Regions from separate parts of the Fulvimarina fulva genome, predicted to be linked through region 2. Evidence: predicted binding sites of a transcription regulator. Region 2 holds the regulator's gene; each other region holds the start of a gene.
The links. The regulator LexA, encoded in region 2, represses DNA repair genes until DNA is damaged. The targets are predictions, from matches to a motif close to TGTTCNNNNTGTGTTCNG.
Positions count from the first base shown of each region.

Region 1: recA (recombinase RecA) is a predicted target of LexA. The motif match lies at 1,422-1,439, and genes of this name have one in related genera.
Region 3: ABDX79_RS14975 (YifB family Mg chelatase-like AAA ATPase) is a predicted target of LexA. The motif match lies at 1,637-1,654, and genes of this name have one in related genera.

Region 1 is NZ_JBDJAC010000002.1:3,182-6,461, reverse strand. Features, by position in the region: gene cckA (cell cycle histidine kinase CckA) at 1-1,266, shown strand, start outside; gene recA (recombinase RecA) at 1,529-2,602, shown strand; gene alaS (alanine--tRNA ligase) at 2,741-3,280, shown strand, end outside.
Region 2 is NZ_JBDJAC010000018.1:4,211-7,490, reverse strand. Features, by position in the region: gene ABDX79_RS18045 (ComEC/Rec2 family competence protein) at 1-1,252, shown strand, start outside; gene lexA (transcriptional repressor LexA) at 1,293-2,018, opposite strand; gene ABDX79_RS18035 (helix-turn-helix domain-containing protein) at 2,306-2,854, opposite strand; gene ABDX79_RS18030 (hypothetical protein) at 2,890-3,150, shown strand.
Region 3 is NZ_JBDJAC010000011.1:53,261-56,540, forward strand. Features, by position in the region: gene ABDX79_RS14975 (YifB family Mg chelatase-like AAA ATPase) at 17-1,558, opposite strand; gene gshB (glutathione synthase) at 1,759-2,697, opposite strand; gene sthA (Si-specific NAD(P)(+) transhydrogenase) at 2,864-3,280, shown strand, end outside.

The DNA of each region.
Region 1 (3,280 bases), on a different contig from region 2:
GTGCGGATCTATCTCAACGCCATTCCCGATCGCGAATCGGGCGCCCGCGAGACGATCATCCTCTACGCCGTCGACATCACCGACCAGCGCGCATTGGAGGAGCAGTTTGCCAAGGCGCAGAAGATGCAGGCAGTCGGCAATCTGGCGGGCGGCATCGCACACGATTTCAACAATGTGCTCACGGTCATAACCGCGTCGGTCGACTTCCTCCTGATGAACCAGAAGCCGGGCGATCCGTCCTTCCAGGATCTGCTTTTGATCAAGCAGAGCGCGAACCGCGCCGCCTCTCTGGTGCGACAGCTTCTTGCCTATTCGCGCCGTCAGACCATGCGCCCGAAAATGCTGAACCTGACGGATGTGGTCGCCGATCTCGATTTGCTCCTGAAACGGATCGCGGGCGACAAGACGAAGCTGGAGCGTCGCCATGCGCGCGATCTCTGGCCGGTGATGGCCGATATCGGTCAGTTCGAGCAGGTGATCACCAATCTCGTCGGCAATGCACGTGACGCAATGCCAGAGGGTGGGACGATCAAGATCGAAACCCGCAATGTCGCCGATGGGGAGGCTGCGGCCTTCGCCTACGCGGAAATGCCTGCGGCCGACTATGTGCTGGTGGAGGTGTCGGACACCGGAACCGGCATGCCCGCGGATGTCGCCGAACGGATCTTCGAGCCGTTTTTCACCACCAAGGAGATCGGCAAAGGCACCGGTCTCGGCCTCTCGATGGTCTATGGCATCATCAAGCAGTCGAACGGTTTCATCTATGTCGAGTCGACGGAAGGCGAGGGGACGGTCTTCCGCATCTTCCTGCCTCGCTTCGTGCCGGAGCCATCGCAGGTCGAAATCAACAGGCCGCAGGACGTCGGAACCAACGAAAAGGTCGATCTTTCCGGCACTGCGACGATTCTTCTCGTCGAGGACGAGGACTATGTCCGCGCGGGAAGCGTTCGCGCTCTCAAACTCAAGGGTTACGATGTTCACGAGGCCGATTCCGGTCTCGACGCGCTCGATGTGCTCGAGGACCTCGATGGCAAGGTCGATCTTGTCGTCTCCGACGTCGTGATGCCGGAAATGGACGGACCGACCCTGTTGCGGGAGATGCGCAAGGTTCGGCCGGACATGAAGTTCATCTTCGTCTCGGGCTATGCCGAGGATGCCTTTGCCAAGAACCTGCCCGAGGGGGAGAAGTTCGGTTTCCTCTCAAAGCCTTTCACCCAGCGCGAGCTGGCGATGACGGTCAAGCAGATGCTGGAGAGCGACGGCTGATCGCCGCGCGGTCTCGAAATCCTTCGCAGCTAAGCGTTCATGCCGCGGGCCTTGCCAGCGGCATTTGTGCAAATCGAATACCTGTTCCCAGCTCGCCGACTTGCGGTAACGGGTGCGCCGCCAGCCGCCGGGAGCATAGCACAGAGCTGACATATGAGAACAAATATGAAACATCCATCTTGACGAGAACAAAAGGGGTACGTATTTCTGCCCCATGGATAGCGTTGCGTGACGCGCGCCGAATGCATTAAGGAGCGGATACATGGCCCAAAACGCCCTCAGACTCGTCGAGGAAAATTCGGTGGATAAAACCAAGGCGTTGGACGCCGCTCTCTCTCAGATCGAACGTGCCTTCGGCAAAGGTTCGATCATGAAGCTCGGTCAGAACAATCAGAGCGTCGAGGTGGAAACCGTCTCGACAGGCTCGCTGGGCCTGGACATCGCGCTAGGGATCGGCGGGCTGCCCAAGGGCCGCGTCGTGGAGATCTACGGACCGGAAAGCTCCGGTAAGACGACGCTCGCTCTCCATACGATCGCCGAAGCCCAGAAGAAGGGCGGGATTTGCGCATTCGTCGATGCTGAACATGCGCTGGACCCGATTTACGCCCGCAAGCTAGGTGTGGATCTCGAAAATCTTCTGGTCTCCCAGCCCGATACGGGCGAGCAGGCGCTGGAGATCGTCGATACGCTCGTTCGCTCCGGCGCGATTGACGTTCTCGTTGTCGACTCGGTCGCCGCGCTGACGCCGCGCGCCGAAATCGAGGGTGAGATGGGCGACTCGCTTCCCGGCATGCAGGCCAGATTGATGAGTCAGGCCTTGCGGAAGCTGACCGGTTCAATCTCTCGCTCCAAGTGCATGGTCATCTTCATCAACCAGATTCGCATGAAGATCGGTGTGATGTTCGGTTCGCCCGAAACGACGACCGGCGGCAACGCACTGAAGTTTTACGCCTCGGTGCGCCTCGATATTCGCCGTATCGGCTCGATCAAGGATCGTGAGGAGGTGACCGGCAACCAGACCAAGGTCAAAGTGGTCAAGAACAAGCTTGCGCCGCCGTTCAAGCAGGTCGAATTCGACATCATGTATGGCGAAGGCGTGTCGAAGATGGGCGAGCTCATCGATCTCGGCGTGAAGTCCGGTATCGTGGAGAAGTCTGGCGCCTGGTTTTCCTACAACAGTCAGAGACTCGGTCAGGGACGCGAAAACGCAAAGCAGTTTCTGCGTGACCATCCCGATGCGGCGAGCGAGATCGAGACCTCGATTCGCCAGAATGCTGGGATTCTCGCGGAAAAACTGTTGGAAGACGGGGCGAGCGAGCCTTCTGAAGACGAGTAATCGCGCGGTTTCGGCGCGTATCGGGATCTGATCTCGATTTACAGCGAGACACGAGCTTTGTAGAACGGCGACGAAATGGCCGATCGGGCGATCTCAGCCCGGTCAGGCCAAATGACTGTTTCTCCAAAGGTTGCGGCAATGAGTGGCGTCAACGAAATCCGGTCCGCGTTTCTGGACTATTTTGCGAAGAACGGGCACGAAAAGGTCTCTTCGTCGCCACTGGTCCCGCGCAATGATCCGACCCTGATGTTCGTTAATGCTGGCATGGTCCAGTTCAAGAACGTCTTTACGGGCGAGGAGAAGCGACCCTATTCTCGAGCGGCCACTTCGCAGAAATGCGTCCGGGCCGGTGGCAAGCACAACGATCTCGACAATGTCGGCTATACCGCGCGGCATCACACCTTTTTCGAGATGCTCGGCAATTTCTCTTTTGGTGATTATTTCAAGGATCAGGCGATCGAGCTCGCCTGGACCCTGATCACCAGGGAATTCGGTCTTCCGAAAGACAAGCTGCTCGTCACGGTCTATTCCGAAGACGACGAGGCTGCAGGGCTCTGGAAGAAGATCGCCGGTCTCTCCGACGATCGAATCATCCGGATTGGTACGTCCGACAACTTCTGGACCATGGGCGAGACGGGTCCGTGCGGGCCTTGCTCCGAAATCTTCTACGATCACGGC
Region 2 (3,280 bases):
CGCGCTCGCCCTCGTCTGGCCGGTCAAGAAGATAGCCGCCATCGGCGCGATCTGCGTCTCGAGCTTCTATCTCGTCCTCTCGGGCTCCAGCGTCGCCACCGAGCGCGCCTATCTCATGCTTCTCGTCATGCTGATCGCGGTCCTCTTCGACCGACCGGCGATCACCATGCGCAATGTCTCGATCGCGGCGATCCTCATTTTGGGGTTCACGCCCCATGCCGTGATGACTGCGAGCTTCCAGATGAGCTTTGCCGCGACGATCGGTCTTGTCGGTGTCTATGGTGCCTACAGCCGATACCGGGGCCGGCGATCGGACAGGTTCGCGGACGGGCCCGCGCGCGCCCTCGTCGTCTTCTTCACCGGCACGGCGGCAACCGCGCTGATCGCCGGTCTTGCGACCGCGCCTTACGCAATCTTCCATTTCCAGCGCTTCGCACCCTTCGGGCTTGTCGCAAATCTTCTCGTGATGCCGCTCTTCGCCCTGTTGATCATGCCGATGGCGCTTCTCGGCGTCATCCTCATGCCCTTCGGCCTCGACCATCTTCCATTCGCGATCGTCGGCGCCGGGCTCGATCTCCTGATCGCGGTCGCCTCAGAGCTCAGTGCGCGCCTGCCGGACCAGAGCACCGGGCTTGTCCAGCCCGCCGCATTGATCGCGCTGACCCTCGCGCTACTTGCCTTCTGCCTTCCCGTGGGACGGCTCAGATGGCTCGCCGTACCGGTTCTCGCGATCGGTCTGGTGCTCGCGGCAGCGCGTGCCACCCCGCCCGAACTGTTGATCTTCGAGGATGGCAAGACCTTTGCCCTTCTGGAGGGCGGCTCGATCGCCTATTCGAAAGCACGACCCAACGGCTTCGTCTCCGAGCAATGGGACCGGGCCTACCTGACCGAGGGAACCCAGCGCGGCCTCATTCCCGGCCTCGAAGACTGCGAAACGAAGCTCTGCCAGTTCACGACACGCAGCGGGATCACCATTGCCTACACCACCGACTATCGGCTTCTAGGCGCAGCCTGCGACAATGCCGATATCGCTTTCGTCGCGCGGGCAGCCCGCATCCGAACGTGCCGGTCGGGTGCCCGCCTCGTGACCCTCAGGACACTGCGCCGAAGCGGCTCGCTCGCCATCAGCCGCGATCCGGCGACCGGCGCGATCGAAGTCCAACGTGCCATCTCCGAGTTCCCTGCCGACTGGAATCGCCACCGCCTTGCGCCCTGGCCGGAATACTGGCGCAAACCGGACGTGGCTGAATGACCTGTGCGGCCCGGGACGTGGGCCGGAGCCCGGATTGTGATCAGTAGCGCCGGATGAGCCCGACGAGCTTGCCCTGAACGCGCACCCGGTCGGCGCCGAAGATCCGCGTCTCGTAGGCCGGGTTCGCCGCTTCCAACGCGATCGTGTCGCCCTTCTTGCGAAAACGCTTCAGCGTCGCCTCTTCATCATCGACGAGCGCCACGACGATCTCGCCGGGCGTTGCCGTATCGCCCCGGCGGATCACCACCGTATCGCCATCAAGAATGCCCGCCTCGATCATCGAATCACCCTTCACTTCGAGGGCGTAGTGCTCGCCGCCCATGATCATGTCGGGTGGGATCGAGATGGAATGGGTGTTGTGCTGAATCGCCGAGATCGGAACACCGGCCGCGATCCGCCCCATGACCGGGATCGAGACGTTCTCGTTTGCCCCGCCGTCTCGCACCGTCTCGCGCGCTTTCGCCGGCTGGCCCTTGGAGCCTTCAATAACGCTCGGCGTGAAGCCGCGCTGGGCGGGCTGAGGCGGTCGAGCCACTTCCCCCCGGCGCATGGCATCCGGCAGCTTGAGAACTTCGAGCGCTCGCGCCCGATTTGGCAGGCGGCGAATGAAGCCGCGCTCTTCCAGCGCGGTAATCAGACGATGAATGCCCGATTTCGACTTCAGCTCCAGCGCATCCTTCATCTCGTCGAAGGATGGTGGCACACCGGTCTCGTTCAGCCGGGCGTCGATGAATGTGAGAAGTTCGTGCTGCTTGCGCGTCAGCATGCGTCTCGGGGCCTCCAAAACAAATCCTGAACAAGCCTATATGTTCTTATTGTGTTCCGCAAGTGGCGAATCGGAACGAATCGGGAATTGTGGGCGCAAACGCTATTCGGGATTGACGAGGTAAAATCGGAACGCGCTATCCGGGATTGGTGATGTTACACCAAGCCATAATTTCCGGTCGTTTAGAGGACTTTTTGGCCTTCAAATTGGGTCCTCAATCCCTGTCCGCGCACGTCACCAAAAGGCCCAATACCGATTAAATTGAACTTGCCATTCTTTTCAGTCGCTTAGTCGTCCTTCTTTGGTGACCTAGAACGTAGGTGTTCGAGTTTTGGTGACGCTGATTGGTGACCCTCATCGGAACTGGTCCGCTCCCAAACACCATCGTTCAGTTGATGGAGTCCAACTGTCGTTAGGCGGCTAAGGCCGCGATAATACTCACACTGTTCGTCGATCGCTTCTGCGAGAGCCCTTGCTGCTTCCTGCTTCCTATTGTGAAGCTTCCAAGCCTCTTCACTATCTTCGGTGAAGGGGTTCGTGTTCGTAACGTTGACTGGAAGATTGGGGAGCTGATCGCCGAAGATCGTCCATAGGGCGTCGTACAAATGCCATTTGTGCATTCGGCGCTTCTGATCGTCGAAGTCGCGTATCTCCAGATCGATCAAGCGAGAGATCGCTACCAGCGTACTCGCGGGCATTCTCGTGCGACCCATCATGTAATTTTGCAGGGATCGATAAGGAATTCCGGTGGCTTCGCCGAGGTCTTTGACCGACCAGCCCATCTTCGCCAAGCCGGCGCGAACTGCTTGGATGATATTTTTATCGAGATCAGGCATTGTGCTTTACGCTAAACTGCGTAATTAAAAAAATCATGATGCACCAAAACAGCGTAAAATCACGGCCCATAAAGCTCTCACTGACGACACAGGTGGCGGGTTCGCCCTCGCTCTATGTCGCCGTTAGAGCCGGCTTCGTCAATCAGGGCTCTTCGCTCAATAGGTGGTGCCGGGACAATGCTGTGAACCGCCAGACGGCAGAGAAGGCGCTGAAAGGCGAACGGCACTCGCGGCGAGCGCAGCAACTCATTGAAACGCTGATCTCTGCCTCGCTTGGGTTTCAGGCAGTCAAATGAAGCTCAATTGGCTGCCTTCGCCTTCTCTCGCTTGCCTTGCCGAAATGCGACGTGAAACTGCTGCTCGGCTCCTACAGAGAGCAGCGACGCAGCCCTCATCCATATGGCGTGGCGCGTCCTTGGAAGTCCG
Region 3 (3,280 bases), on a different contig from region 2:
GCGGTATTATTGCGTTCTATGCCGCGATCGGCAGCCGCTCGCCCGCCACGCGGTATGAGATCGCCTCGGCGAGATGAACACGGCGAACCCTCTCGCTTCCTTCGAGATCGGCGAGCGTCCGCGCCACCTTCAGGATACGGTGATAGGCGCGAGCCGAGAATTTCATCTGTTCGGCTGCATCATTGAGAAGCTGGCGTCCACCTGCATCGGGCTCGGCGATCGTTTCGATCATGGACGCGGAGCAATGGGCATTGACCGTCTCCGTGGGAAGACCAAGGCTTGCATAGCGCTCCGCCTGGAGGCTGCGCGCCTGAATGACACGCGCCTTCACGGTTTCAGATGTCTCAGCCGTTCCGGCGGCATGGGGCCGGATGAGATCGCTTGCCGTGACGGCCGGGACATCGACGCGCAGGTCGATCCGGTCGAGCAGCGGCCCCGAAATACGGGCCTGATAATCCGAGGCGCATTTCGCGCCGCGCGCGCATGTATGGCCGGGTTCGCCTGCCATCCCGCAGCGGCAGGGGTTCATCGCCGCGATGAGCTGCATCTTTGCCGGATAGGTCACCCGGTGATTGGCCCTTGCGATGACGCTCTCGCCCGCTTCGAGGGGCTGGCGCAGGGAGTCCAGAACGACCGGGCTGAACTCGGGAAACTCGTCGAGAAACAGAACGCCGCGATGGGCAAGCGAGACCTCGCCGGGTTTCGCGCGCAGGCCTCCGCCAACCATCGCGGCCATGGAGGCCGAATGATGGGGCGCGCGGAACGGGCGGCGGTCGGACAGTTTGCCCCCTGAGAGTTCGCCCGCAATCGAGTCGATCATCGAACATTCGAGGAGTTCGCGCGCACCGAGGGGAGGCAGAATCGAGGGAAGCCGCTGGGCGAGCATCGACTTGCCCGAGCCAGGCGGCCCGACCATCAAAAGATTATGTCCACCGGCGGCGGCGATCTCGAGCGCGCGCTTGGCGACGATCTGGCCCTTGATCTCGGCCAGATCGGGGAGATTGGCGGGCAGGGCGCGCACGGCAGGCTCCGGCCGGGAAATGACCTGGGTTCCCCGGAAATGGTTCGCGATCTGAATGAGACTTCGCGCCGCGACGATCGTCATATCCGGGTCGGCCCAGGCTGCCTCGGGGCCGCATTCGGCGGGACAGATAAGCCCGAGGCCGAGACCGTTGGCGCCCATGGCGGCCGGTAGAACGCCGGTCACCGAAGTGATCGCGCCGTCGAGGGAGAGTTCACCGAGAACCATGAAATCGGCGATCGCATCGGCCGGGATCGCACCGAGCGCGGCCATCAGGCCAAGCGCGATCGGGAGGTCGTAATGGCTGCCCTCCTTCGGCAGATCCGCCGGCGCCAGATTGACTGTGACCCGCTTGGGCGGCATCGCGAGGCCAGAGGCATGGATTGCGGCCTGAACGCGCTCGCGGCTTTCGGCGACGGCCTTGTCCGGCAGGCCGACGATCTGGATGCCCATCTTGCCCGGCGCGACCATGACCTGGACATCCACCGGCCGGGCTTCGATTCCCTGGAATGCGACGGTCTTCACGCGAGCGACCATGACGAAACTCCTGAGCCAAGCGACGCGTCTCAGAATTCAAGAAGTCGCGCCTATGCGACGTCAGGTAAGCATAGTCAAAGGAATAAAACAAGAACAAAGACGGCGCCAAACCAGCGGATGGTTGGATTTGCCGAGTTGCCTCGTCTTGTCCGTTGTCTTGCCGTTTCACGCCGGTGGCTCCGCCGGAGCCGGGACCGGGTCTAGAGGCGTGCTTCGATCGCATCCCATAAGAGGGCCGCGATATCGGCGCCGCCGAAGCGCTTCACCTCGCGAATGCCAGTGGGGGAGGTGACGTTGATCTCGGTCATCACATCGCCGATCACGTCGATGCCGACGAAGATCAGGCCGCGCTCCTTGAGGGCCGGGGCGATGCGTGCACAGATCTCGCGTTCGCGCTCGGTCAGCTCCGTCGGCTCGGCCCGCCCGCCGACATGCATGTTGGAGCGTGTGTCCGTCTCGGCCGGCACACGGTTGATGGCACCGGCGATCTCGCCGTCGATCAGGATGATGCGCTTGTCGCCCTTTCGCACGTTCGGCAGGTAGCGTTGGCAGATGAAGGGCTCGCGGTAGAGCATGCCGAACATCTCCATGAAGGAGGAGAGGTTCTTGTCCTCTTTCGTGATGTGGAAGACGCCAGCGCCTCCGTTGCCGTAGAGCGGCTTCATGATCATCTCGCCGAATTCGGCGCGGAAGGCTTTCACCTCCTCGATATCCTTGGTGATCAGGGTCTCCGGCATGAGATCCGGGAATTCGGTGACGAAGATCTTTTCCGGCGCGTTGCGGACCGAGGCCGGATCGTTGACCACGAGGGTCTTCGGGTGAACCCGCTCCAGAAGATGGGTCGACGTGATGTAGTTCATGTCGAAGGGCGGGTCCTGCCGCAACAAGACAACGTCCATCTCGGCAAGGTCGATCTTCTCGCTCTCGCCGAGCGTGAAGTGGTCCCCTTCGACCTCGCGCAGCTCCATGCGTTCGGCTCGCGCCGTGACGGCACTGCCGCGCATGGAAAGCCGGTCGGGCGTGTAGTGCCAGAGCTCGTGCCCGCGCTTCTGGGCTTCGAGGCCGATGGCGAAGGTCGAGTCGCCACGGATATGAATGGAGGACACATGGTCCATCTGGACGGCGACTTTGAGACCCATGTCCTGTTCCCTTTCGGCCATTGTTGGTTCGATCGCCGAGGTAAGGTGGTCCGCGCGCCGTGGCAATGGCTTTGGCGTGCGCGCCGCCCTCACTCTTGTAATTGTGTGCCCGGCATTGGAAGGTCGCGCGCGGGAGGAACTGGCGCAGGATCCTGAGGGGAAACACGTGGACCATTTCGATCTTCTGGTGATCGGCAGCGGGCCGTCCGGCCGCCGGGCGGCGATCCAGGCTGCCAAGCTTGATCGCAGCGTTCTGGTCGTGGAGCGGGGCCGGCGCGTCGGCGGCGTTTCGGTGCATACCGGCACGATCCCGTCGAAGACGATCCGCGAGACGGCGCTCAATCTCTCCGGTTGGCGCGAGCGGGGCTTTTATGGTCGCTCCTACCGGGTCAAGAAGGACATCACCGCCGGCGATCTGCGCGAGCGGCTGCACAAGACCCTGACCCATGAGGTCGAGGTGCTCGAACACCAGTTCGCGCGCAACAAGGTCACGACGCTTCGCGGCGAAGCCCGCTTCGTCGATCCGCACACGGTGGAGGTCGAATCGGAAACCGGCGACATCAAGCACTTTTCCGCCGACAGC